3 regions of the Clostridium sp. FP1 genome follow, and region 2 is predicted to be linked to each of the others. Evidence: riboswitches for the same ligand, from Rfam matches in the RefSeq annotation. Region 2 holds a riboswitch; each other region holds the start of a gene.
What was found. Region 2 has a riboswitch for thiamine pyrophosphate ahead of thiS (sulfur carrier protein ThiS). Riboswitches for the same ligand answer to the same signal wherever they lie in the genome.
Positions count from the first base shown of each region.

Region 1 (8,286 bases), 1.1 Mb from region 2:
TAGTAAATGCCTCACTTGCCTTCATATCTTTTTGTATAAGCTTTCTGTCTAAAAGAAATTTGGTGTAATTATTCCAAACTGATTCTTTCATTTCACCCCATCTTTTAGCTTCAGCTTTATACTGTCCCTTTAAATATTTTTGACTCTCTATAGCAAGAGCTTTATCTGTCTCTGGTGCATTTTTCAATAAAATTTTAGCACTTTCCTCAGGTTTTTCCATACAATATTCATATCCTTTTGTAACAGCTTTTAAAAATTTCTTTGCTATTTCTGGATTTTCTTTTAATTTATTTTCATTAGCTATAATTACTGGAGTATAATAGTCTAAATCATTATTTAATTTTCCAATATCAATATAGTCAATAGGAATATTTTTAAGCTTAGCTTCTATTCCTGTCCATCCATAAAATATCCATTCAAAATCAATATTTTTCTTAGTTACAGCAAAGAAATCCTCTGCTCCTGCATCCACTGTCTTTAATTTTGAAAAATCCGCATTATCTTTTTTCATAAGGGCTTTTAATATTGCAGTTTCGGAAGGAGATCCCCATCCACCATAGGTTTTACCTTCAAAATCCTTGGGCGACTTAATGTTTTTCCCCACAGGTGCTGCAAATCCTGAAGTGTTGTGTTGAATTATTGTAGCTATAGCCTTTATTGGAAGTGGATCTTTAGCACTTCTAGCATAAGTTACATCTTCTTGATAGCTTATACCAAAATCTCCTTTACCTGCAGCAATTAAAGTTGAAGTACTTCCCTGTGCAGGCTGGATGATCTCCACATCAAGTCCTTGTTCTTTAAAATATCCATTGTCTTTTGCTACATATAATCCAGTATGATTAGTATTTGGTACCCAATCTAAAATAACTGTAACCTTTTTTAAGGTTTCTTCCTTAGTTACACTTTCTTTTTTTGTACCACAACCTACAAATAAAACTGCAGTCATTGAAGCTATTAATAATAATGAAATTGATTTCTTTAGCATTTTATTACCTCCAAGTAGAATAAAATATTATATAAGTTTAGTTTTTCTTATCTGCTTTATTTCTACTCCAAGGAGTAAAAAAATATTGTAATAAATACAAGAGCCCAAATAGTCCCATGCTTAATAATACAATAATTATAATTACTGCAAAAACTTTATCAAGGGCATATGAATTTTTAGCTCTAATCATATATACCCCAAGGCCCTTATCTCCTCCTAGCCATTCTCCAATAACTGCCCCCATAATGCTATAGGTCGCAGCTATTCTAAGGCCTGAAAAAAAATTCACAGTAGAGGCTGGTAGCTTTACCATTGTAAAAATTTTAAACTTACTAGCTCCCATGGTCTTTAAAAGGTTTATCATATCCATGTCCACTGATTCTAAACCATCCATCAAACTAATAACTATAGGAAAAAAACATACTAGTACTACCACAATAATCTTAGGCAATGTTCCAAAACCAAACCATATTACAAAAAGTGGTGCTAAAGCAATAATAGGAATGGTTTGAGATACTACTAAAATTGGATATACGCATTTTTTGATAAGCTTTACATTGTCCATTAATATAGCTAAAATTAATGCGAGCAAAATTGATATTGTGAATCCAATCAAGGCTTCACATAATGTTGCATAAATATGTTTAGTAATACTAGGCAATATATTAACTAAGGTAATAATAATGTCTTTTGGTGAAGGCAATATGTACTGTGGAACCTTCCACTTATCTATAGCTATCTGCCATATAAAAAGAATTACTAATTGGAAAAATACAGGAATGAGTTTATTTTCTATATTTATATGTTTTTTCATTCATAGTCACGCCTTCAGCTTTATAATCTATTTTTACTATAGAAACAACTCTAGCCGCTCCTTGCTCTACACAAATTTCTTGAGCCATTTTTACTATATCCAAAAGCTCATCTAGTTCACCCTCCATAGTAGTTTCCATTGGTCCTACCTCATATTTTACTCCACTAGCTTGAATATACTCTATAACCTTGTCTACCACAGGGTAGATTCTTTCCTCTGCCACCACTGGTATAACTTGAAGACTTACATTTACAACTGACATTTAAATTCCTCCTTAGTCATCACCTAGGGTGATGCATTATTAAAATAAAATAAAATAAACCCTTAGCTCTTAATTGAACGAAGGGTTTTTTAATCCTATAACTTTGCACCGTTATAAAGTCTTATTTAAAACTAAGTGCAAATCATATTTTCCCTCCGCCGGCATTACCCAATTCAGGTTATAAGGGTCGAAACATAAATGTTTCCTCTCAGACAAAATATTGACTCCCCTAATTTTTAATGTTTAGTTACTTTACAAATTCATATTACCTTAAGTTTCTTTTAATGTCAAAGAATTTTAAGATATTATTGATTTTTCTTAATTGCTCATATTGTTTTCAAAATTTTTGATATGTTCTTTAAGTTCGTCTATTTGTTTTTGCAAATCCTTATTGCTACCCTTAGTATCATTTTTCCCATTATCTCCACATTGGGTATTTTGCTGCGCTTGGAGATTTTGAGCTTGAGCTGCAATTATCAAAATGATCTGTGCTACACCTACTAAAAAATTTCCTACTACATTTTGTTGATTAACATTAAGCTTTTCAGCAATTAAAATCCCTACTACTGTTGCTAATGTAGCTAATTCACAAGGTGTGTATTCTTCTATATTTTTCATTGATTGCCTCTTTTATAAAATCATTATAATATATGATATTCTTTTCATAAACAAGGGTGTAAATATAATTTATTTTCGATAATATAGGTCATGGAAATCTACTTGTTCATATATTACTCATAAAGGGGTGTTATATATGGACATTTATAATAAGAGAAAATTTGCAGATGTAGTGTTTGAAGGTGGTGGGGTTAAAGGCATTGGTCTTGTAGGTGCCTTAAAAACATTTGAGGATAATGGGTATGCGTGGAAGAATATTTCAGGAAACTCTGCTGGTTCTATTGTTGCTGCACTAGTTGCAGCGGGTTACTGCGCTGAAGAAATAAAAAAATTAATGATACAAATTGACTACAAGAGAATTGCTGATAAAAGTCATTTTAATATTCCTATATTATCTAATACTTGCAATCTACTATTTAAAAAAGGCATTTTTAAAGGTGATTATTTGAAAAACTGGATTGATGAAGCTCTTTTAAATAAACTTCAGCTTAAAAACGAAAAAAAAGTAACCTTTGGAGACTTGATTATCCCAGAAGAAAAAGGGATTCTTTTAAATAATAAGAAGTATAAAAGAAAATACAAGCTTCATATTATAGCAACGGATATTAGCCGTGGGAAGATGCTAATATTGCCAGAAGACATTGCTGAATACGGTATAAATCCTGATGATTTGGAAGTAAGTTTGGCAATTAGAATGAGTATATCTATTCCCTATTTTTTTCAACCTGTAAATTTAAATGATGCAAATTCTAATAAAAAGTCTTTCATTGTTGATGGCGGGGTTCTAAGTAATTACCCAGTTTGGATTTTTGATGTAAATGGCATCCCCAGGTGGCCAACCATTGGTTTTAAGCTAGGAGGAAACAAAGAAATCCGAGAACATAAAATCACAAATATTTTGAATTTCACTAGTTCAATTATTGAGACTATGTTAGAAGCACAGGATGATATTCATATAAGAGAAATGGATTATCTACGAACTGTAAAAATCAATACTCTTGATATTAAAACCACAGACTTTAATATTTCTAATAAAAAAATTATGGATTTATATGATTCTGGTGAAGTTTGTGCCTATGATTTCCTTAAAAATTGGGAAGTTAATTATAAAAAGCATTCACTCCTTAGAAGTAATTCTTCTAAATAAAGCATATGTTTCATCTGTGAAATTAAAAGAAGAAAAACAGCTCCTATACATTATACAGGGCTGTTTTTCTAATCAATTTACTTTATGCAATTGCAAAAATTTTATATTGTCTTAGCACTCTTAATGTACAATTATTTCAGTTGCATCTATAAATGGCTTCATACCTTCAAGACTGTCCCATATAAAGCATTTTATACGAGTTCCATTTGGTGTTAATTGTATTTTTTCTGATAACATAATTTGCTCATTTTTACCTACCTGACCATTTACAACTTTGTATGAAATAAGCTTATTATAATTATCAAATAATCCGATAATCAAAGTTATACTTTCAGGTTTTTCAGTAGGGTTTATCACTTCAAATGATATTTTTGCTTCTCCATTATCAATAATACTGTTTTTCAATTTTATTGATAATCCTTTTGTGTAAATAATTACACATTCTTTATTACTTACATTTCCTTGCTTATCTGTAGCTGTCACTTTTATTTTGTTTTCTCCTTCTTTTAGGTATAACTCTGTACTATAGGCATCTCCAGTTTTAATAACTTGAGCACTAGCTATTTCCACATCATTTAACCACATAGAGACCTTAGCTACACCGGATAACTCATCGGTAATCTTAATATTTAATGCATACTTACTTAAACTTGATTTATCTGATGAAGTTAAATCTATTTTTGGTGCTATAACATCAGCTATTGATGTTTCGTGTTTCACAATAAACTCAGGAAAACTATAATTATCCTTATTATCTTTAGCACTTACTTCAATTTTATTATCACCTTGCACTAAGTCTAAGTCACAACTATATATGTCTCCATCAATAGTTACATTTCCAGTTATTGTACTTTTTCTTATACCATTTACTTTATATGCTACATAATTTATACCTGATGGATCTGTTATCTTGCATTGTAATTTATATTTACTTATATTTGAATTTTTTCCTGAAACTAATTCAACGTTTGGGCCTTCTTTGTCTTCTCCGCTACTACCTTTATCATATTTAACACTTAATTCTTTAGTCGCTTCATTTTTTGCAATATCAGTGGCCACTACTTTTATTTTGTTTTCTCCTTCTTTTAATTCTAGTTCTGAACTATAAACATCTCCAGTTTTAACAATTTTAGCACTATTTATTTGTACATTATTTAACAATATAGAAACCTTAGAAACACCTGATAAATCATCCGTAATATTAGCACTAAATATATACTTACTTACATTTGATACATTAGATGATTTCAATTCAATTTTTGGAGCTACACTATCTTTAGATAGATCTCCCATTTTAATTATAAAACTCTTTCTTGTAACATTGTTTAATTTATCATATACACTTATTTTTATTATATTATCACCTTGAAGCAATTCTAAATCAGAAGAATAAATGTCTCCATCTTTTTTAATACTTGAACTACTCATAATTTTATCATTAAAATATACTAAGTAAAAATCAACATCAGATAATTCATCCATCATCTTGAATTTTAATTTATATTCTTTTGTAGATGATATAGACGGTGATAATAATTCAACAATTGGACCTTCTTTATCTTCTTTAACTCCAATATTAAATTCCTTACTTGCTATATTTTTTTCATTGTCTTCTGCTGTTACTTTTATTATATTATTTGCAGTCTTTAAAATTGTCTTGTAGCTATACATATCACCAATTCTACTAATTAATGAACTGTCTATTTTTTCTCCATTAAATGCAATAGAAACTGACGCTACTCCAGACCCCGCATCTGTTACCTTACACATGAAGATATAATCACTTGTAGTAGAACCTGGTTTAGAAGCTAATTCTATTGTTGGAGGCTCTTTGTCTTGTGCTACATTACCAAACTTAATAATAAGTTCTTTGATAATTTTATTTTCTCCTAAATCATAAGCAGATACATTTATTTTGTTATATCCGTCAATTAATTCCACTTCGCAACTAAATACATTGTTTGTTTTTTTTATTAATGTTTTATCCATATCTTTACCATTCAAATTAACAACCACTTTACCTAATCCTAAAAATTCGTCCTCTGCTTTAAATTGTACTGTATATTTTTTAGTTTCCGTAGTTTTGGGTGAAGTAATCTCTAATTTTGGTGCTGTACCATCAATTTTTACTGGCAAATAATACTGTTGAGGCTGTGAACCTTTTAAATCAACTGTTGATTTTACCACAAATTTATATTGACCATCTGGTGCTATATTCCCATCATCAAGTTTGCCGTCCCATTTTAAATTAAGTAACCGTGCTGCTTTAGCTTTTTCACCTTCTAACCCTTCAGCTTTTCTTACATTCTCTTTTGCAGTAAAAGTTTTTACAACCTTGCCAAGACTATTTTCTATATCTCCCTCTACTGTTTTTACATTTCTAAAGAAAAATAATTCTGGAATTACATTATCAAACTTTCCATCGCCATTTGGAGAAATAAATATTTTTTCTTTATCTATAATGTAATTTCCTTCTGCATCCTTACCAGTATAACCTGAAACGTAAAGTCCATCTGTGGCTGACTCTATAAGAAAACTTTTTTTAGTTACTGATGCCTCCCCTTCCCATGCTGGTGCATCAATTACAATTGGCTTGCTCCAGTTTCCATAGAATCCCATGAAAGGAATTCCTACTGAAGGAATAGTTTCTTTATCTCTAGATTCAAATCTTATAAAACCTTCTACAAACTGCTCTGTAGCAAAGTTATCTGGAAGAGTAATTTTGAAGGTTAATGTTGTATTTCCATTTGATGGAACCCTTATAGCTGAGGTTCCATCCACTAATACATAGTTCCCATCTTTTTCAAAAGTTAAGGATGAACCTTGTATTTTTACGTCAAATGGAAAAGTAGTATTACCTGTAGTATCTAGTTTATTATTATCCTCAGTTAAAACTCCTGAGATACAATTTACATTATAAGTTATATCTTCATTTGAATAATTCTTTAATATTACTTCAAAGGATTTTTCCTTAGCTATTTCTTTTAAAGCTAACATAAGGCTACCATCTTTGCCTTTTGCAATAACTCTATTAGCAATAGCATCTTTTAGTTGAATTAATCCTGCCCCTTGTCTTCTAGGCGAATAAGGTACTTCATTGTGATTTTTGTCCATAATAGGCAGTGAAGTATTTATAGATGTGCTTTTCGTAAAATCTACTAATTCTCTACCTTTTAGTGATATTTTCTTATTTGCTTTTATTCCCTGTAATATAAGTGCTTCTCCTCCAGCTACATGTGGTGATGACATAGAGGTACCACCCATAAGCCCATATTTATTATCATTTAATGTGGAGTTGATATTTCCACCAATTCCTGTTATTTGTGGTTTGAATTCTAAATTGGGGGCTGGTCCCCAAGATGAAAAACCTGACATACTATTGCCGTCACCGTTTTTCTGCACTATAATATCGCCAGTAAATTTAATTTTTAATCCTTTAGATATTAACTCTCTGAGAGTTGTTCCAGAAGCATGTCCTACATAAACGCAAGGTATTGTAGCTCCTTCTTTTACAGAAACATTAACCAATCCTTCGTTACCATCGGTACTATAAATAATAGTCCCTACGGCTCCTGCCTTTTGCGCTTTAAGCTTCCTTTCTCCATAGGTTCCATCTGTTTTTTCAATTAAAGCTATTTTCCCCTTTAACTCACCTGGTCTATAGTCTCCATCTTTGTTTCCTTGTTCACAATAAACTAACTCATACCCATTAGGATCTTTTAAGACCTTTATTGGATCAGCTTCTTCGCTGACTGAATAAACCATTTTTCCAGAATCGTTTAAAGATGTATATTCAAAACCTACTGTTGTTATTTTTATATTTTCGTAAGATGCAACCTGTAATGCATCCTTAGCAATACCAGGTGTACCAACTAGCCCTATATCTACGAGTCCTGGTATTCTCTTAGGGTATGTTGAATAATAAGAATTCCCTGCAGATACAACCACAACTACACCAGCATCTGTAGCATTTTTTATAGCTATTTGTTCTGCGTCATCATCAGTTTGAAATCCTCCTGTGGATCCTAAACTCATATTAATCACATCTACCCGCAATTTAACTGAATCTTCTATTGCTTTAACAATATCATCTGATGATGCTCCCGTAGACGTTCCTTTATTCGCAAAGACTTTCATGGCAATTATTTGACACTCAGGAGCTACCCCTTGGATTGCCTCTGTCTTTGCCACATCCGCGGCTTTACCGTTTGCCCCTACAATGCCTGCAACATGCATACCATGACTTGTACTATCTTTTGTATCTTTTACATCCACACTATCCTCTGCATAATTATATGCGTAAGGAACTTTTGTTGTGAAATATTTCCCTTTTAATCCTTTTTCAATAATGGTTTTACCCACAGCCTCTTTGGACAATGCAGCTGTGGACTCATCAGTTAGACGCATATCTTTATGATTTACATCTATACCAGAGTCTATTACAGCTACAACCATTCCTT
Region 1 is NZ_JAAMNJ020000001.1:2,603,663-2,611,948, reverse strand. Features, by position in the region: gene G9F70_RS12500 (ABC transporter substrate-binding protein) at 1-985, opposite strand, end outside; gene G9F70_RS12495 (ABC transporter permease) at 1,023-1,799, opposite strand; gene G9F70_RS12490 (MTH1187 family thiamine-binding protein) at 1,771-2,061, opposite strand; TPP riboswitch at 2,195-2,302, opposite strand; gene G9F70_RS12485 (hypothetical protein) at 2,380-2,679, opposite strand; gene G9F70_RS12480 (patatin-like phospholipase family protein) at 2,816-3,826, shown strand; gene G9F70_RS12475 (S8 family serine peptidase) at 3,947-8,286, opposite strand, start outside.
Region 1: linked by a shared signal. The riboswitch ahead of G9F70_RS12490 (MTH1187 family thiamine-binding protein) and the one ahead of thiS (sulfur carrier protein ThiS) in region 2 are both predicted to bind thiamine pyrophosphate.

Region 2 (8,286 bases):
AGTTTTTTCTCGATCTCTAATTGCAAAATGTGTCCCATTTCTGCAAACTGCGTAAATACCAGTGACCTATCCCCTTCTTCTATAACAACTTCTAGCATTTCCAGGAGCCTTTCAAGTTTTCCAGAGCGACCTTCAATTTCACCATTGTCCCTTAAAAACTGTACAGGATGGTTGCAAATTTGCTTAAACTTTGTTAGAGATGCAATAATTAAGCCTCGCCTCTGTATACCCTCAGAGCTATCAATTTTATTTAAACAATCATTTACTACCGCTTGATATAGTGTAGCCTGCTCCTTTGTTAGAGGTGCATATTCCTTAGTTTCAATTTTTTCCGGTAAATCTTTAATAATATTTGCATCAGTTTTAAGTCTACGTAGTACAAAAGGGGAAATTACCTTCCTTAGTTTACTACTTTTTTCAGGATCTCCCTGCCTCTCAATAGGAACTGCAAATTCGCGTCTAAAGGTTGACCAATTGTACAAATATCCACTATTTAAAAAGTCCATAATAGACCATAAATCCGAAAGTCTATTTTCAACTGGTGTTCCTGTTAATGCCACCTTATATTCTGCTTTAAGGGCCTTTATATGCTGAGTTTGTTTGGATGCGCTATTCTTAATATTTTGCGCTTCATCTAATATAATTCCTGCCCATTCTTCTTTTTGAAATAAATTCTTATCCCTTACTATTAGCGCATAGGTTGTAATAACAACTTCATTTTTGTGTATTTCCTTGCTAAAAGTTTCATAAGTCCACCTACTATTCCCGTGATGAATCGCAGTTTTAAGTCCAGGTGCAAACTTTTCAATTTCCCTTTCCCAATTTCCCACAACAGAAGTAGGACATATTATCAAAGTAGGCTTATCCGTTAACTTATTTTCCCGCTCGTAAAGCAAAAGACATATGCTTTGTACCGTTTTTCCAAGGCCCATATCATCTGCAAGGCAAGCACCTATACCATGATTCCTCAAAAAAGTTAACCAATAAAAACCTCTTTTTTGATATTCCCTTAGAGTACCACTAAATCCTGATGGAATATCAATTTCCTCTATACTGTTAAGATTAAATAATTTTTCGAAAAAATGCCCCACAGCTTCTTGATTGTCTATATTATCAACACTAATTCCAGGAATTATTTCCTCATCACTTAAATTAAGTCTTAATAATTCTCCAACGGGAATTTTCCCATTTAAACTTTTGTTCATTTTCATCTTGGAAAGTGTTTTAATTTGATCTATATCAATTTGTACCCACTCACCTCTTAACTGAATAAATGGAACCTTCAAATCTGAGATCCTATCAAATTCTTTCTCGCTTATGGCATTTCCATCTAGGGCGAGCTTCCAATCATATTCAAGAATAGTATCCATATTAAATGTACTCTTTGTTGCTAAATTAGTATTTGTACTATTATTTTTATCCTTTAATTTAACTGAAAGTTTTGAAGGCTTTTTCCACCAAGATGGTGCGATAATACCAAAGCCTTTTTCCTTTAAAAAGTAAGCTGATTCTCTTAAAAATGAATAGGCTTCCTCCGTAGATATCTTGCATTCTACAGGTACTGCATCATAAAGACTCCTTTCAATTGGAATAAATACTTTTGATGCAACTGCTAAATCCTCTAGAAGTCGTTCTTGGGGATTATTGAATTTTTTGTTTAAATAGGTTATGGTATCTAAAGATTCTTCAAAAATCATTTTTGCTGGTAGCATAAGACTAAGATCATCCTTTGCTTGAAGCAAATATTCAATTGTCCACTCTTCACCCCGACTTGGTGGCATAACTTTGAAACAGGTACGAAACTTAAAGTTGTTTTTTTTAATTTTTAATGGTTCTATCCATTTTTTATACTCATTTAGCATTTTAATCTGATCACTTGTATCAATGGGTATTTCAGGGAATCTTGAAAAAAGAGAATGTATCCAAGTACTTCCTAGGCTAAAAAAACCTTCTCTTAAGTAATCATGCTCTGTGTTTATTTCGCTACAACTAAATCTCACCATACTATCAATCATACAATCTATAAAATCACTTACAAGTTTAGTTGCATTTGTATATTTAAATTCCTCATTCTCTAAAGGAAAATAGGCTTTACACTCTGTGGGCATATTGCTACATAGTGCCTTTTTTTTATCAATATACTCTGAATCGCTTGTATGCCATCTCCACCTAGAATTCACTTTTTTAAGAACCCTATCTATGGTTAAAGAAGGCAAATATTTATGCTTTATAATTAGTTCAGCTGTGAATTTTGCAACTGTAATCCAAAACTTTAATTCCTGTGACAATTCTATTCCATCCGCGCAGTTTCTATCTATATTTAAAATTATATGAAATGAATCTAAATCACTAAAAGTGATGCCTCTAATTTCCCTTTTAAGAAGCTTATTTTTTATTGCATCATATTTATATTTTCCACATTTAATCTCTAGTGCTGAATTATTTAGTTTGTTACGCAACTCTTCGACTGAAGCCATTTCTTCATATAGTGGAAGTACATCTTTAGGTGTTCTACCTTTTCTTGTACACTTAGTCTGCCCGTTTTCGCCCCACAATATAAATGTGTGCATGCCTTCTGTAGTTTCTATCCATCCGCCATTTAATATCATTTAACTTCACCCTCTACTAATGCCGTTAATATTTTATTGCATACTATACAGTTTACCATATTTAACTTAAAAATTTCACTTTTATATTCTGTTTTATTATTTTTAAATTCTACTTTACCAATAAATCATAATTCATATATTTAAAAGTAAAGTTGTGAAGTTTTTGTTCGACATATATAATATATATGATTTCAAAAAAAATTACGAAATAATTCAATTAAAATTTATTTTTTATTAAATCCTATGTTTATAACCATTCGAAAGTGAGGGAAAGTATGAATAATAACAATATACTATTAGAATCTGGAACTGGTGAAGTTGAAATACTCGAATTTGTCATAAGTAATAAGCATTATGCAATTAATATTATAAAAGTTAAAGAGGTAATACATGCAAATAACTTAACAAAACTCCCTGATTCACATCCTGCCATAGCAGGACTTACACTATATAGAGATAAAATAATAACCTTAATAGATTTAAAATATGTTTTAGAAAAACAGCATAAAAGTGAAATTGAAGCAAAAATTATTCTATGCGAATTTAATAAAATTCAGGTTGCCTTTAGTATTGACAATATTGTAGGTGTTCATCGTATTAAATGGGAACAAATAACCAAGCCCGATGACATATCTGTTAATTCACTAGTTATAGGAAATATTGTTTTAGGAAATAAAATAATACTACTTCTAGATTTCGAAAAAATAGTTACTGATATCAGTCCTTCTACAGGAATTAGTGAGGATAAAATTGTTGACATAGCTTATAAAGATAGATCTAATGTTAAACTAGTCCTGGCTGATGATTCTCCATTAATTAGAAGATTATTAAAAGATACTCTTCTTAAGGCTGGATTTAATAACTTAAAGATATTTGATGATGGAAAGCAAGCTTTAGATTATTTACTTAATTTAGTTGAGGAAAAAAATGAAAAGTTTGTGGAAGACTGTAACGTACTTATAACTGATATTGAAATGCCTCAAATGGATGGTCATACACTAACAAGAAAAATTAAAGAACATATTATCCTTAAAAAATTGCCAGTTATATTATTCTCTTCATTAATTACTAGTGATTTAAAACATAAGGGTAACTCTGTTGGTGCAGATGCACAACTAAGCAAGCCCGAAATAGGAGAGCTTGTAACTTGTATTGATGGATTCATTAGCAATTCTCATAAGTAAATAACACTATATACACTATTAGTAATAAAAGCTGTGAATTTAATATTCACAGCTTTTAGTCGATTAACCAATTTATCTATCATCTTTAAACACCTCTCATATAGTAATACACATGAAACATACAAAATCTCTCAATTAAGTAATAATAACAAAAATGCCACCTCCGTGACAAGTGGCACTAAATTTTCTCACTTATAGAAGCAGGAGACTTTCCTTCTGAAATGTCGTTAAAAATTTAAAATTAAAGAATTTTACAAAGATTCCGATAATTAATGCAGGTACTAAATATCAAATATTCTAACAAGAGGTGATTATATGAATAAATCTATCTTATTTGTAGATGATGAGAAGCCTATTTTAAAAGCTATTAGGCGAATGTTTCTAGGTAGCCAGTATACCGTGTTTTACGCTGAAAGTGGCGCAGAAGCTTTAGATATATTAAGTAAAAATACTATAGTTCTAATTGTTTCAGATCTAAAAATGCCTGAGATGGATGGATATGCACTTTTAAGTAAAGTCATGTTACTGTATCCTTCAACTATTAGGGTAATATTAAGTGGTTATGCTGAAGAGAATTTGATATTTAGCGCTATAAAAAATAACTTGGCAAGAGCCTATTTTTTAAAACCTTGGGAGGATGAAACGTTTAAAATAGCTATCAATGAAATTTTTAAGACCCAGGAACTATTAAAAAATGAAAATTTATTAGATATTGTAAACTCCTTCGATACCTTACCTACTTTGCCTGGATTATATATAAATTTGAATAAGCTTATAGCTAGAGATGCTGATATAGAAGAGATTTCATCAACTATACAAGAGGATCCTGCTATTTCAAGTAAAATACTGCAGGTAGCTAATTGTGCCTATTTTGGAGCAAAAACAGGAGCAGTTAAGAAAGCAATTATGAATTTAGGCTTGGTAAACATTAAAAATATAATTCTGACGTCAGAAATTTTTAATTTAGTTCCTACTAAATTAAAAGAAAAAGAATTACTTTGGGCCCATTCTAGTCTGACAAATCAAATCATGGTTAAAATATACAAAAATTTACTCAAAAAAAAATTACTAGATAAAGATGCATCAGCAGGTCTTATGCACGATATAGGAAAAATTATTCTCTTTAAAAATTTCCCTATAGAATACGAGAATGTACTTAATGATATTACTAAAAGGAAGATACCATTTAGTCAAGCTGAGAAGGAACGCTTAGGCGTATCTCATGAAGAAATTGGTGCATATCTTTTAAACTGGTGGGGTATCCCTGATTCTATTGTAGAATCAGCCTTATACCATCATAACCCTTTAAATGCCAGTAAGATAAATCTTGAACTAACTTGCACTATTCATATTGCTGATTACTATTCACTCAAATTGTTAAATTTAGAAAATTACTCAATTTTAGATGATAATGCTTTTAATTGTTTGAATATTAAAAAATCAGAGTTTGAAGAATTTATTGAAGATATTAAGAATGAGGTGGACATGAATGGAGTATAACAATGTACTTTTCGTAGATGATGAAGTAAACGTATTAAGCTCAATTAAAAGAGCCGTTATAACTGAAGTTGGAACAGGAACTATTTTTACAATTAAACTTCCTTTAACAAAAATAAATGATGTAATCGAAGAAAACTAACTAACATATGAAATAAAACAAAGGTGCCACCCACGTGGCATCTGTAAAATAATAAGCTACAAAAAAACCTTTACAGAATAATATTTCAGTACTATAATGAACACAAAGTAATATTTTGGTTATTGTTCACATGAAAAATAAATATAATTAACTAGGGGTGCCAATTTGGCTGAGAAGGTTTATATTAACCTAACTCTCTGAACCTGATGTAGCTAAAACTACCGTAGGAAAGTTATTTGCGATGATTATTATAATTAGTCTTTATAGTATTTCCTTGTAAAAAGCTTTACCATATGGTAAAGCTTTTTTTAGTTTATATTTAAAATTTAATAATTAGTCATTTCCATAAAATAACAAGTGATTACCACTAGTTATTTTATGGAAATGCCTAAAGCAAGGGGAGCTTACTTGTCACATGAAAAATGTGCCTTCATAAGCTGAGAAAGAGATGTTATCTCTGACCCTCATAACCTGATTTGGGTAATTCCAACGTAGGGAGCGGATTTGTATTTTTATTGCAAGCTCTCTATGGGCTTGTATTTTTTATTTCCATAATATTCTTTTTAGGAGGTAAATCATGATTATAAATGGCACTGAAATGATCTTTGAAAATGGCATAACTATAACTACCCTACTTACTCATTTAAATCTATCTTCCGAAAAAGTAGTTATAGAAGTAAATTATGAAATCATACCAAAAGAAAACTATGAAAACCATAAACTTTATAAGGCAGATATCATTGAAGTAGTAAGCTTTGTGGGAGGTGGTTAAAATGGATAATATCAACATGATACCTGTGGATAATATTTCTGAAAAACTTAAAAATGCTGTAGTTGGTATTGCTGGACTTGGTGGTCTAGGTTCAAATGTGGCAGTATCTTTAACAAGAATAGGTATAGGCAAACTTGTACTTATTGATTTTGATAAAGTGGATAAAAGCAATTTAAATAGGCAGCAATACTTTTTAAGGCATATTGGAATGTATAAAACTGAAGCCTTAAAAGAAGTATTGAATGATATTAATCCTGATATAGAGCTTGAAAGCACAAATATATTTGTGGATGAAACTAATATAGAACAATTATTTAAGGATGTAGATATCATAGTTGAAGCCTTTGATAATTCTCAAAGTAAAGCTACATTAGTTAATACTACTTTGCTTAAAATGCCTGATAAACCTATAGTGGCTGGCTCTGGTATGGCAGGATATTTTTCAAGTAACTCAATAAAAACAAGAAAAATACGAAATAATTTTTATCTAGCTGGTGATGAATTCTCTGATATTGATCTAGGCTACACGCCTTTTGCACCTAGAGTAAATATAGTAGCAAATCACCAAGCTAACATGGTACTTAGACTTATTTTAGGGGAAAATGATGTTTAAATTTATTTTATATAAAGGGAGTGTATATTATGGACAATCTAATAATCGCTGGTGTAGAGCTTAAAAGCAGACTATTAATAGGTACAGGTAAGTTCAGTAATAATGCTATGGTACCCAAAGTTATTGAAATTTGTGGTACTGAAATAGTTACTATGGCAATTAGAAGAGTTAACTTATCATCGAAAGAAGAAAATATTTTAGAGTACATACCTAAAAATTGTATATTGTTACCTAATACTTCTGGCGCTAGAAATGCAGAAGAAGCAGTTAGAATAGCTCACCTTGCAAAAGCCATGGGCTGTGGTAACTGGATTAAAATTGAAGTTATATCAGATAACAAATATCTATTACCTGATAACTATGAAACCATAAACGCAACTGAAATTCTTTCAAGAGAAGGCTTTGTAGTACTTCCCTATATGAGTCCTGATTTAATGAGTGCAAAAAGATTAGTTGAAGCCGGCGCCGCTGCGGTGATGCCTCTTGGTTCTCCAATAGGAACTAACCGTGGAATAAGAACTAAGGAATTAATACAAATACTAATAGACGAAATATCTCTTCCGATAATCGTTGATGCCGGTATAGGAAGACCCTCTGAGGCAGCTGAAGCAATGGAAATGGGAGCTGCTGCAGTACTTGTTAATACTGCTATAGCAACCTCAAATAATCCAGTGCAAATGGCTGAAGCCTTTTCACTTGCAGTAAAAGCTGGAAGACTTGCGTATATTTCAAAGCTTGGCTCTGAAAATAGTTTAGCTGTAGCATCTTCTCCTCTAACTGGCTTTTTACATGAAGGTGATAAATAATGAGTTTTTATGATTGTTATACTGAGCATAAGAATATTGACTTTGAGGATTTTTTTAAACAAATAAAAGATGAAGATATTTTAAATATTCTTAACAACGATAAGATTTCAAAACAGGATTTTTTAGCACTACTTTCGCCAACTGCCGAAAAACATATGGAAAAGATAGCACAAAAGGCTCATCAATTATCACTGCAGCATTTTGGAAAAACAATTTTGCTATTTACCCCCTTATATATATCAAATTATTGTGTTAATAAATGTGCCTACTGTAGCTATAATGTGGAAAATAAAATAAAAAGAAAAACCTTAACTATGAAAGAAATTGAACAAGAAGCAAAGGCTATTGCGTCTTCGGGGCTTAAACACATTCTTGTACTAACCGGTGAAAGTAGCACTGAAGCTCCTGTATCTTATATAGTTGATGCCGTGAAAATTTTAAAGAAATACTTTGATTCAATTTCAATAGAAATATATCCCTTAACTACAGATGAATATATGAAAGTTGTTGAAGCTGGCGTAGATGGTCTAACCGTCTTTCAAGAAACTTATGATGAGTGTATTTATGACAAAGTCCATATCAAAGGCCCAAAGAAAGATTACAAGTTTAGATTAGATGCACCTGAAAGAGGCTGCAAAGCCAAAATTAGAAGCATTAATATCG
Region 2 is NZ_JAAMNJ020000001.1:1,510,233-1,518,518, reverse strand. Features, by position in the region: gene G9F70_RS07385 (DEAD/DEAH box helicase) at 1-2,609, opposite strand, end outside; gene G9F70_RS07380 (chemotaxis protein) at 2,885-3,793, shown strand; gene G9F70_RS07375 (HDOD domain-containing protein) at 4,109-5,293, shown strand; gene G9F70_RS07370 (hypothetical protein) at 5,283-5,432, shown strand; TPP riboswitch at 5,576-5,679, shown strand; TPP riboswitch at 5,819-5,949, shown strand; gene thiS (sulfur carrier protein ThiS) at 6,010-6,204, shown strand; gene thiF (sulfur carrier protein ThiS adenylyltransferase ThiF) at 6,206-6,817, shown strand; gene G9F70_RS07355 (thiazole synthase) at 6,847-7,623, shown strand; gene thiH (2-iminoacetate synthase ThiH) at 7,623-8,286, shown strand, end outside.

Region 3 (8,286 bases), 330 kb from region 2:
GTTAAATCGTAAAAATTCTCATTAACTATTCCATTTACTCCACTTATAGCACCATAGACTTTTGTTACCTGCGCAAATTTTCTTGCTTCTAGCACTGCGCCAACTAGGGATTGATTAATAACAGCGGTTGGACCTCCACCCTGTGCAATTAAAACCTTACCTGGAAATATCATATTGAACACTCCTTATAATTTTGTCATTTCTTTACACTATATGTATTACTAAATCATAAAAACATTATAAAAAGCCCAATGTGATTATTCATCATACTGGGCTAACTTACTTTAGTGTTTTTAGACTTCTTATAAATAAAGCACTAATATTGTAATAATCAAATTAATTTCTAAATAGATTATAATTTGTTTTTACATATATTACAACAACTATTTTGAATTTTCAAAATCTTCGCTTTTATGCTCTAAATAAATCCCCTAATTTTTCTGCTGCTATCTTTACAGATTTTTTGGAAAGTATAGCCGAAACTACTGCTATACCATCAATATTTGCTGGCTTTAATAATGATACATTTTTTTCACTAATTCCACCTATAGCAACTACAGGAATAGAAATACCTTCCTTTATTTCTTTTAAGCAGGCTACAGAAACCGCACTTGCATCATCTTTAGTAGTTGTAGGGAACATAGCCCCCACCCCTACATATTCCGCACCTTGTCTTTCGGCCTTTTTAGCTTCTTCAAGGGTTGATGTAGAAACACCTATTATTTTATTATTGCCTAGTATACGCCTTGCAATATCTGCTGGCATATCGCTTTGACCCAGGTGGACCCCTGCAGCATCTATTGCCAGGGCAATATCAAGTCTATCATTAATTATTAGTGGGACTTTGTATTTATCTGTAATGCATTTTATTTTTACTGCAATGTTATAGAATTCTAAAGTACCTACCTTCTTTTCTCTAATCTGAACTAATGTAACTCCGCCTTTTATAGCCTCCTCTACATCAGTATATATATCTGTATTTACTATAACATCCCTATCTGTAACAAGATAAAGGCTATAATCTATATTATTCTTCATTTATTTTGCTCCTTTCTATTATTTCAATTTGAGATAAGTTATAAATAGCATCTAGTATTTTTACTTTTAAAGTTCCTGTGCCACCGTTAATTTTATCTAAACCTTCATAGGCTATTTCTCCTGCAATACCCATAGAAACAATTCCTGATAAAGCTGCTAGAAGATTGTTATCTCCTGCTCCTAAATAACAACCAATAAGTGAAGTGCACATACATCCCGTGCCCGTAACCTTAGCCATTATTTTATGCCCATTTGATGCGGTGTAAAGAGTTTTACCATCTGTTATTATGTCTACCACTCCAGTTATAGCCACCACTGTATTTAATTTACTCGCAAGTGCTCTTGCCATTTCTTTTTCTTCTATAAGCTCATTGCCATTTTCAGAAACACTTTCTGAAGAGTCTACACCTTTTGTTTTAGAATTAACACCATAGATTGTTTTTATTTCCGATAAATTCCCTCTAATAACCGCTAATTTTACTTCGTCTATAATCCTTTTAGCGGTCTCTGTTCTATAGGATGTTGCCCCTGCTCCAACAGGATCTAAAATAACAGGTATATTTAACTCATTTGCTCTTTTTCCTGCCTGAATCATAGATTGTACACTTGAAGAGTTTAAGGTTCCTATATTTATTACAAGTGAAGAGGAAAGAGATACCATATCAGAAACCTCATTAATATCCTCCGCCATAACTGGCGACCCACCAATAGCAAGGGTAATATTAGCACAATCATTAACCGTAACATAATTTGTTATATGATGTACCAAGGGATTTTTTTCTTTTATACTATTTAATAATTCTATGATTTTTTTATTAATTTCCATTTATACGTCCACCTCCAAGTTATTGCATAGATAAATCCTGTAATAATCATAACTGGTACTGTAGCTCCCAGTAGCAAATCTTTTTTTATAAAAACATAATAAAGTACTATTCCTATAATCCATACAATGATAGCTCCCCAATTGATAAGGACACTATCTTGTAGCTTTGTATTTTTCTTTATTATAAAATAGTCAGTAATTAAAATTGCAAATAAGGGTGCAAATACTGACCCTATAGCATATAAAAAGCTTTGGTAATTTTCTATAGGAAGTATTACAGCCACTAAGGTACCAATAATAGCCATAACAATACCAACTTTTTTTTCACTGAGCTTTGGCATAATATTTAAAAAAGAAACTCCTGCTGAATACACATCTAAAAATGTAGTGGTTACTGTGGAAAGTACCACTATGCCTAAAGCAGTAATTCCTAAATTTACAGCAAGCATAATAGCTGAAGGGTCTGAATTATTTGAAACTATAGCAGCTCCTAGGCCTATAATAAACATCCATGAACTTCCTAAAAAATAACCTATAAAACTTCCATAGGCTCCTCCCTTTTCACTTTTTGCAAATCTAGTGTAATCTGCAATTAAAGGTAACCAAGAAAGCGGCATAATTATACTGAGTTCTAATGCTCCACCAAAGGATATCCCTGAACTACTCGCCTTTGCATATAATGTTTTATCCCTTAAAATAATTGATCCTAGAACCAAAGTAAGTATAAAAAGCAAAAATACGGCTGTAGTATTTAATTTTTTCATACCTGCATTACCAAAACTAAGCCACAATATTGTAAGTATTCCAATAAGCACTATGCATACTAAAACATTATTGAAGCTCCATAAACTTTGTGTTATTAAGTTTACAGAACTGGCTGCTACCTTTATCATAACTGCCGTCCAACCAATTAACTGAAGTATATTTAAAATAGAAAATAAATATGTACCATATACTCCAAAAGAAATACCGGTAGAAGTTATGGCTGGCACTTTTTCTCTAGTACCGATTATACCACCTAGCATCAATATTCCTGTGCCAATCAAGTGTCCTAGTAAAATTACTACCACTCCTATTTTAAATCCTAAGGGTGCAATGAATCCTCCCGTAAGAATTTCAGCAACAGAAACCGCAGCTCCAAACCATAAAAATAAAAAGGTCCAAAATCCTAGTTTTTCACTATCCTTAATCATTTGCTATACCTGCTTTCTTATATAATTCATAAAAGTGATTAGTAGGTCCAACTCCATATCCAATATCTAAGGAATGCTTTATAGCAGTAGTTATGTATTCTTTTGAATTTTTTATTGCGTCTTTCATACTAAAACCCAACGCTAAATTTGCAGCTATAGCAGAAGACAGCGTACATCCCGTTCCATGAGTGTTTTTTGTAGAGATTCTTTCGGATTTAAAATGTGTAATTTCCTTCCCATCATAAAATACATCTATGGCATCTCCCTCTATATGGCCTCCCTTTAAAAGCACACTTTTACAGCCTAACTTGTATATTTCTTTTGCTGCCCTTTCCATATCTTCCACTGTTTCAATACTTGTAATCTCTGAATGTACTTCGCCAAGAATTTCCACGACCTCTGGAACATTAGGGGTTATAAGTGATGCTAATGGAATTAAATTCTTAATAAGTGCGGTTTTTGACTCTGGCTTTAATAGTGAATAACCACTTTTTGAAATCATTACAGGATCCAGTACTATGTTTTTAGGTTTGTACTGTTGTAATTTTTCACTTATGGCATCAATAGTTGAAATCACAGACACCATACCAATTTTAACTGCATCTACAGTTATATCTGTAAAAATCGCATCAATTTGTGCCACAATAATTTCTTTTTCTAAATCTTGCACTGCAAAAACTCCCATGGTATTCTGCGCCGTTATTGCTGTAATAACGGTCATTCCATAAACCCCATTGGCACTAAAACTCTTTAAATCTGCTTGCACTCCTGCTCCTCCTGAGCTGTCAGAACCCGCTATAGTCAAAACTTTTTTCATTTCAATTTCCTCCTATTTGTTATACATTTTAAACATTTTTATTTCAATTAGTTATTTTTACTCACAACAAAAAAACACAAACCCATAGGATTTGTGTTTAAATTACCATGCTATATAAAAATATATACATATATAATACACCATTAAACAACTTCCTACGCTGGCATTATCCAGTTCAGGTTATTAGGGTCAAAGAATTACAGTTCTTGCTCTCAGTTGGCTTATCCAACTCCCCTGTGCTTGGTTATTCACTTTTATAAACTGTTACATATGAAATAAAATAACTAATCATAGGTCTAGTGATTTTCTTTCATCGCTTAATAATAACATAACAAATTATTATAGACAAATTATTATTTTTGATAATTTCATATGAAAATTAAAAAATTACATACATACTAATTTTTTCATCTATATTCTATAAGAAAATGGTTAAACTATATAAGCACTGAATATGTACAGTGTAATTTTTATATTGGAAGGAGAATGTTTATGAATAATAATTTAGAACAAACAAAAAAATTAAATAACCAATCAGTATCAAATAAAGGTAATAGCGGTGCTTCAGCCTCTGCTATGAATAGTATGAATATGAGCTCTGATCCTGCTAGTTTAGAAGAAACAAAACAATTAAATAATCAATCAGCTTCTAGTTCAGGTACTATAGGTGCTTCAAATGCTATGAGTAGTATGTCTAACATGGATAATATGAGTAGTAGCACTAATGGTACTACTTTAGAAGAAACAAAACAATTAAATAACCAATCAGCTTCTAATTCAGGTAATAGTGCTGGTATGAATAGCATGGCTAACATGGATAATATGAGTAGTAGCACTAATAGTACTACATTAGAAGAGACAAAAAAATTAAATAGTCAATCAGTAGCAAATAAAGGTACTAGTAAATAAAAAAAGTTAAGGCGGGATTATCCTGCCTTAATTTTTTTTTGTAATCTTAAACCATATTGAATGATATGCCTAGTAGCTTATTACTACAAGAAAAATCCAGCTGAATTTCAAAAATCTATTGCATTTCATGTGAAATTATCATAATATATAATAAATAAAAGATGAAAGGAAGATTTAAATGAAAAAATCTAAAAAGCAATTAATTCAAGGTATGTCCTTCACAATTGACATGAACAAACTGAATTTAAATAGAAGAAAATTTAATTCCAGTGAAATTGGAAGAGGCACAGGAATTCAAAAGATCAAAAAAGGAAAAGGTTCTTATACCCGCAAGAATGTCAAAATCGATGACAGTTCTTGTGGGTATTTTTTATTCCACCCTATTCAAGTTTTATACCTGATCTCTTAACAGCTATATGCCATCCATGAAGTAATTCTTTTCTTTTTTCCTCTGTCATAGATGGTTTAAAACTTCTTGATATTGCCCAATGCTTTGCTACTTCTTCTCTACTCTTCCAATATCCTACTGCAAGTCCTGCAAGATAAGCCGCACCTAGCGCAGTAGTTTCAGTAACTACTGGTCTGTCTACTTGAACGTTTAAAATATCAGATTGAAACTGCATTAAGAAATTATTTGAGCAAGCTCCTCCATCTACTTTAAGTTCTGTAAGTGTAATTCCAGAATCTTCTTGCATTGCTTTTAAAACATCATGTGTTTGGTAAGCAAGTGCTTCCAGAGTCGCTCTTATCAAATGTTCTTTCTTCGCTCCTCTTGTAAGCCCTACTATTGTCCCCCTTGCATACGGATCCCAATAAGGTGCTCCCAGCCCCACAAAAGCAGGAACCACATATACTCCATTTGTGTCTTCTACTGCATTTGCATATTCCTCACAATCAGCAGCATTGTCAATCATACGAAGCTCGTCTCTTAACCATTGTATAGCAGCTCCAGCTATAAATACACTACCCTCAAGTGCATACTCAACTTTGCCATCTATTCCCCAAGCAATGGTAGTAAGTAATCCTTGTGTGGATTCAATTGCCTTTTCTCCTGTATTCATAAGCATGAAGCATCCTGTACCATATGTGTTTTTAGCTGTTCCTGGTGCGTAACAAGTTTGTCCAAACAAGGCTGCTTGTTGATCTCCAGCAGCGCCCGCAATAGGAATTTCTCCTCCAAACAAGGAAGCATCTGTATATCCATAAACACAACTTGAAGGTTTAACCTCTGGTAGCATTGATTTTGGTATATTCAATGTTTCCAAAATTTCTTCATCCCATGTAAGTTTATGAATATTGAATAGTAATGTTCTTGAAGCATTTGAATAGTCTGTTACATAGGTTTTTCCTTTTGTTAAATTCCAAATTAACCATGTATCTATGTTACCAAATAATAAATTGCCTTGTTCTGCTTTTTCTCTAGCGCCTTCTACATTGTCTAATATCCATTTTATTTTTGTTCCAGAAAAATAAGCATCCAAAATCAATCCAGTTTTAGCTCTAATTACTTTATCAAAGCCTTTTTCTGTTAGTTCATCACAAGTTTCAGCCGTCCTTCTACATTGCCATACAATTGCATTATATACTGGAACTCCAGTTCGCCTATCCCAAACCACAGTGGTTTCTCTTTGGTTTGTAATACCTATTGCTGCTATATCAGACGCCGTAGCATTAACCTTAGCCATTGCTTCTGTTGCAACACTAATTTGACTCCACCAAATTTCCATTGGATCATGTTCTACCCAGGCTTCTTTCGGAAAAATCTGAGTAAACTCTTTTTGTGCGGAAGTTACAATAAGTCCCTTCTTATCGAATAGAATACACCTTGAACTTGTTGTCCCTTGATCTAACGCCATTATATATTTAGCCATTGTGAAAAACTCCTTTTTTTAAATAGTCATATTAACCGTTTACAGTTTAATACATATTAAAAGCCACATCAAAATAAAGCATAACACTTTATAATAACGCGGCTCATATTCTTTGCCATTTATTATTTATTAATATAATAAGTATAACTGATTATTAGATTTTTTGCAATGTAAATGGTTTCCTTTGCTATTGTTGTTATGAACAGTACTATAGTCTTTATTTTAATTTCATTATAAATTGACAAAAAAATAGAAGCTAATTTGCCATATATTAATCCCGATGGGCTTAGCTTCTATTTCCTAATAAATTGTTCTTTCAATAATTCTCTCCTAACTAATTTCCCGCTCATAAATAATAATGCTTCTAATATTGTTGCTATTAAACTCTTAAGGTTTAATGTGGTACGGGTAACTTTAAATTATTTTTTATTAATATTTAGCAATGGACTAAAGTATCTTTTATAGGCCTAATCGATATTTTTTCCACTACCTATGAATTAAGTTGCTTGTCCATGCTGATTCAACAGTTTTGAAATACTTTTCTAAATATGCAAACCAGTTTAAATTGTTTTCTTTGGTGTAACCACCCCACTTTCAATTATAATAAATAGTTTTTTAATATTATTAATTTTTGGGCCACACCCTTTCTTTTTTAAGATTTTTTTATTGTTTTTTAATATTTTGCCTTACACTCTGAATTGAAAGCTTTCTTCTTTGTGTAACTTTAGTATACTTCCCTTTCCGAACCTTGTCAATAGTTATTACTAAATAACATTGTGAATAATCGGTGAATTATTCTGACAATTATTAAGCTTCACGTGCCTACAGCTTTTATAATGATACCTGTCTTACCTTCACTTTAGGCAAAAGGAGCAATCCCTCCTTAAGGATGCCCCCTTTTGAATACATTACTTACTTGTATTTGAATCAATATAAATCTTTTTATTCTAAAATACTTTTTTTGAATTTGCCTCAAATTTAAAAGAAAGCATCAATGAAACTACCGCGATTATGATAAATGCTATAAATACTACATGAAGCCCTGAATTTAAAGATAATTTTATTTGCTTCAAACTTACTCCACTATTCAAAGTTGACTGAGAATATAAATTATTTGGTTCTATGCCCACTATTCCTAAGTTATTAAAGTATCTAACTATGTTAGTATTTAATATGATTCCAAAAATACTTACGCCTATAGTTTGACCTAATGTACGTACTAGTGCATTTACTGCTGTGGCAGCGCCTCTTTTGCTATATCCTACAGACTCTTGCACCATTATTGTTAATGTTGTAAAAGCTCCTCCAAAACCAAAGCCCATGATAAAACCATAAACTATAACTGATATTAATGGAGATTTCACAGTTAAAGTAGTTAAAAATCCACAACTAATAATCAAAATTAAAGTGGATATACCAATGACTATCCTTTCACCATATTTAGGAATAGCTTTAGACAAAATAAATGAAGATAATAGCCATGAAATAGACATAGGTGCCATAGAAACTCCAGAAGCTGTAGCTCCAAAACCCAAAACATTCTGCATATATATAGGTAAGTAAACCTCTACTCCTATTAAAATTCCTGCTGCTAAAAAGCTCATAGTATTCACAATATTACTAGTTTTTGTG
Region 3 is NZ_JAAMNJ020000001.1:1,841,485-1,849,770, reverse strand. Features, by position in the region: gene G9F70_RS08950 (6-phosphofructokinase) at 1-173, opposite strand, end outside; gene thiE (thiamine phosphate synthase) at 412-1,038, opposite strand; gene thiM (hydroxyethylthiazole kinase) at 1,028-1,864, opposite strand; gene cytX (putative hydroxymethylpyrimidine transporter CytX) at 1,840-3,057, opposite strand; gene thiD (bifunctional hydroxymethylpyrimidine kinase/phosphomethylpyrimidine kinase) at 3,050-3,874, opposite strand; TPP riboswitch at 4,009-4,120, opposite strand; gene G9F70_RS08925 (hypothetical protein) at 4,367-4,783, shown strand; gene G9F70_RS08920 (hypothetical protein) at 4,962-5,192, shown strand; gene glpK (glycerol kinase GlpK) at 5,164-6,654, opposite strand; gene G9F70_RS08910 (MDR family MFS transporter) at 7,602-8,286, opposite strand, start outside.
Region 3: linked by a shared signal. The riboswitch ahead of thiD (bifunctional hydroxymethylpyrimidine kinase/phosphomethylpyrimidine kinase) and the one ahead of thiS (sulfur carrier protein ThiS) in region 2 are both predicted to bind thiamine pyrophosphate.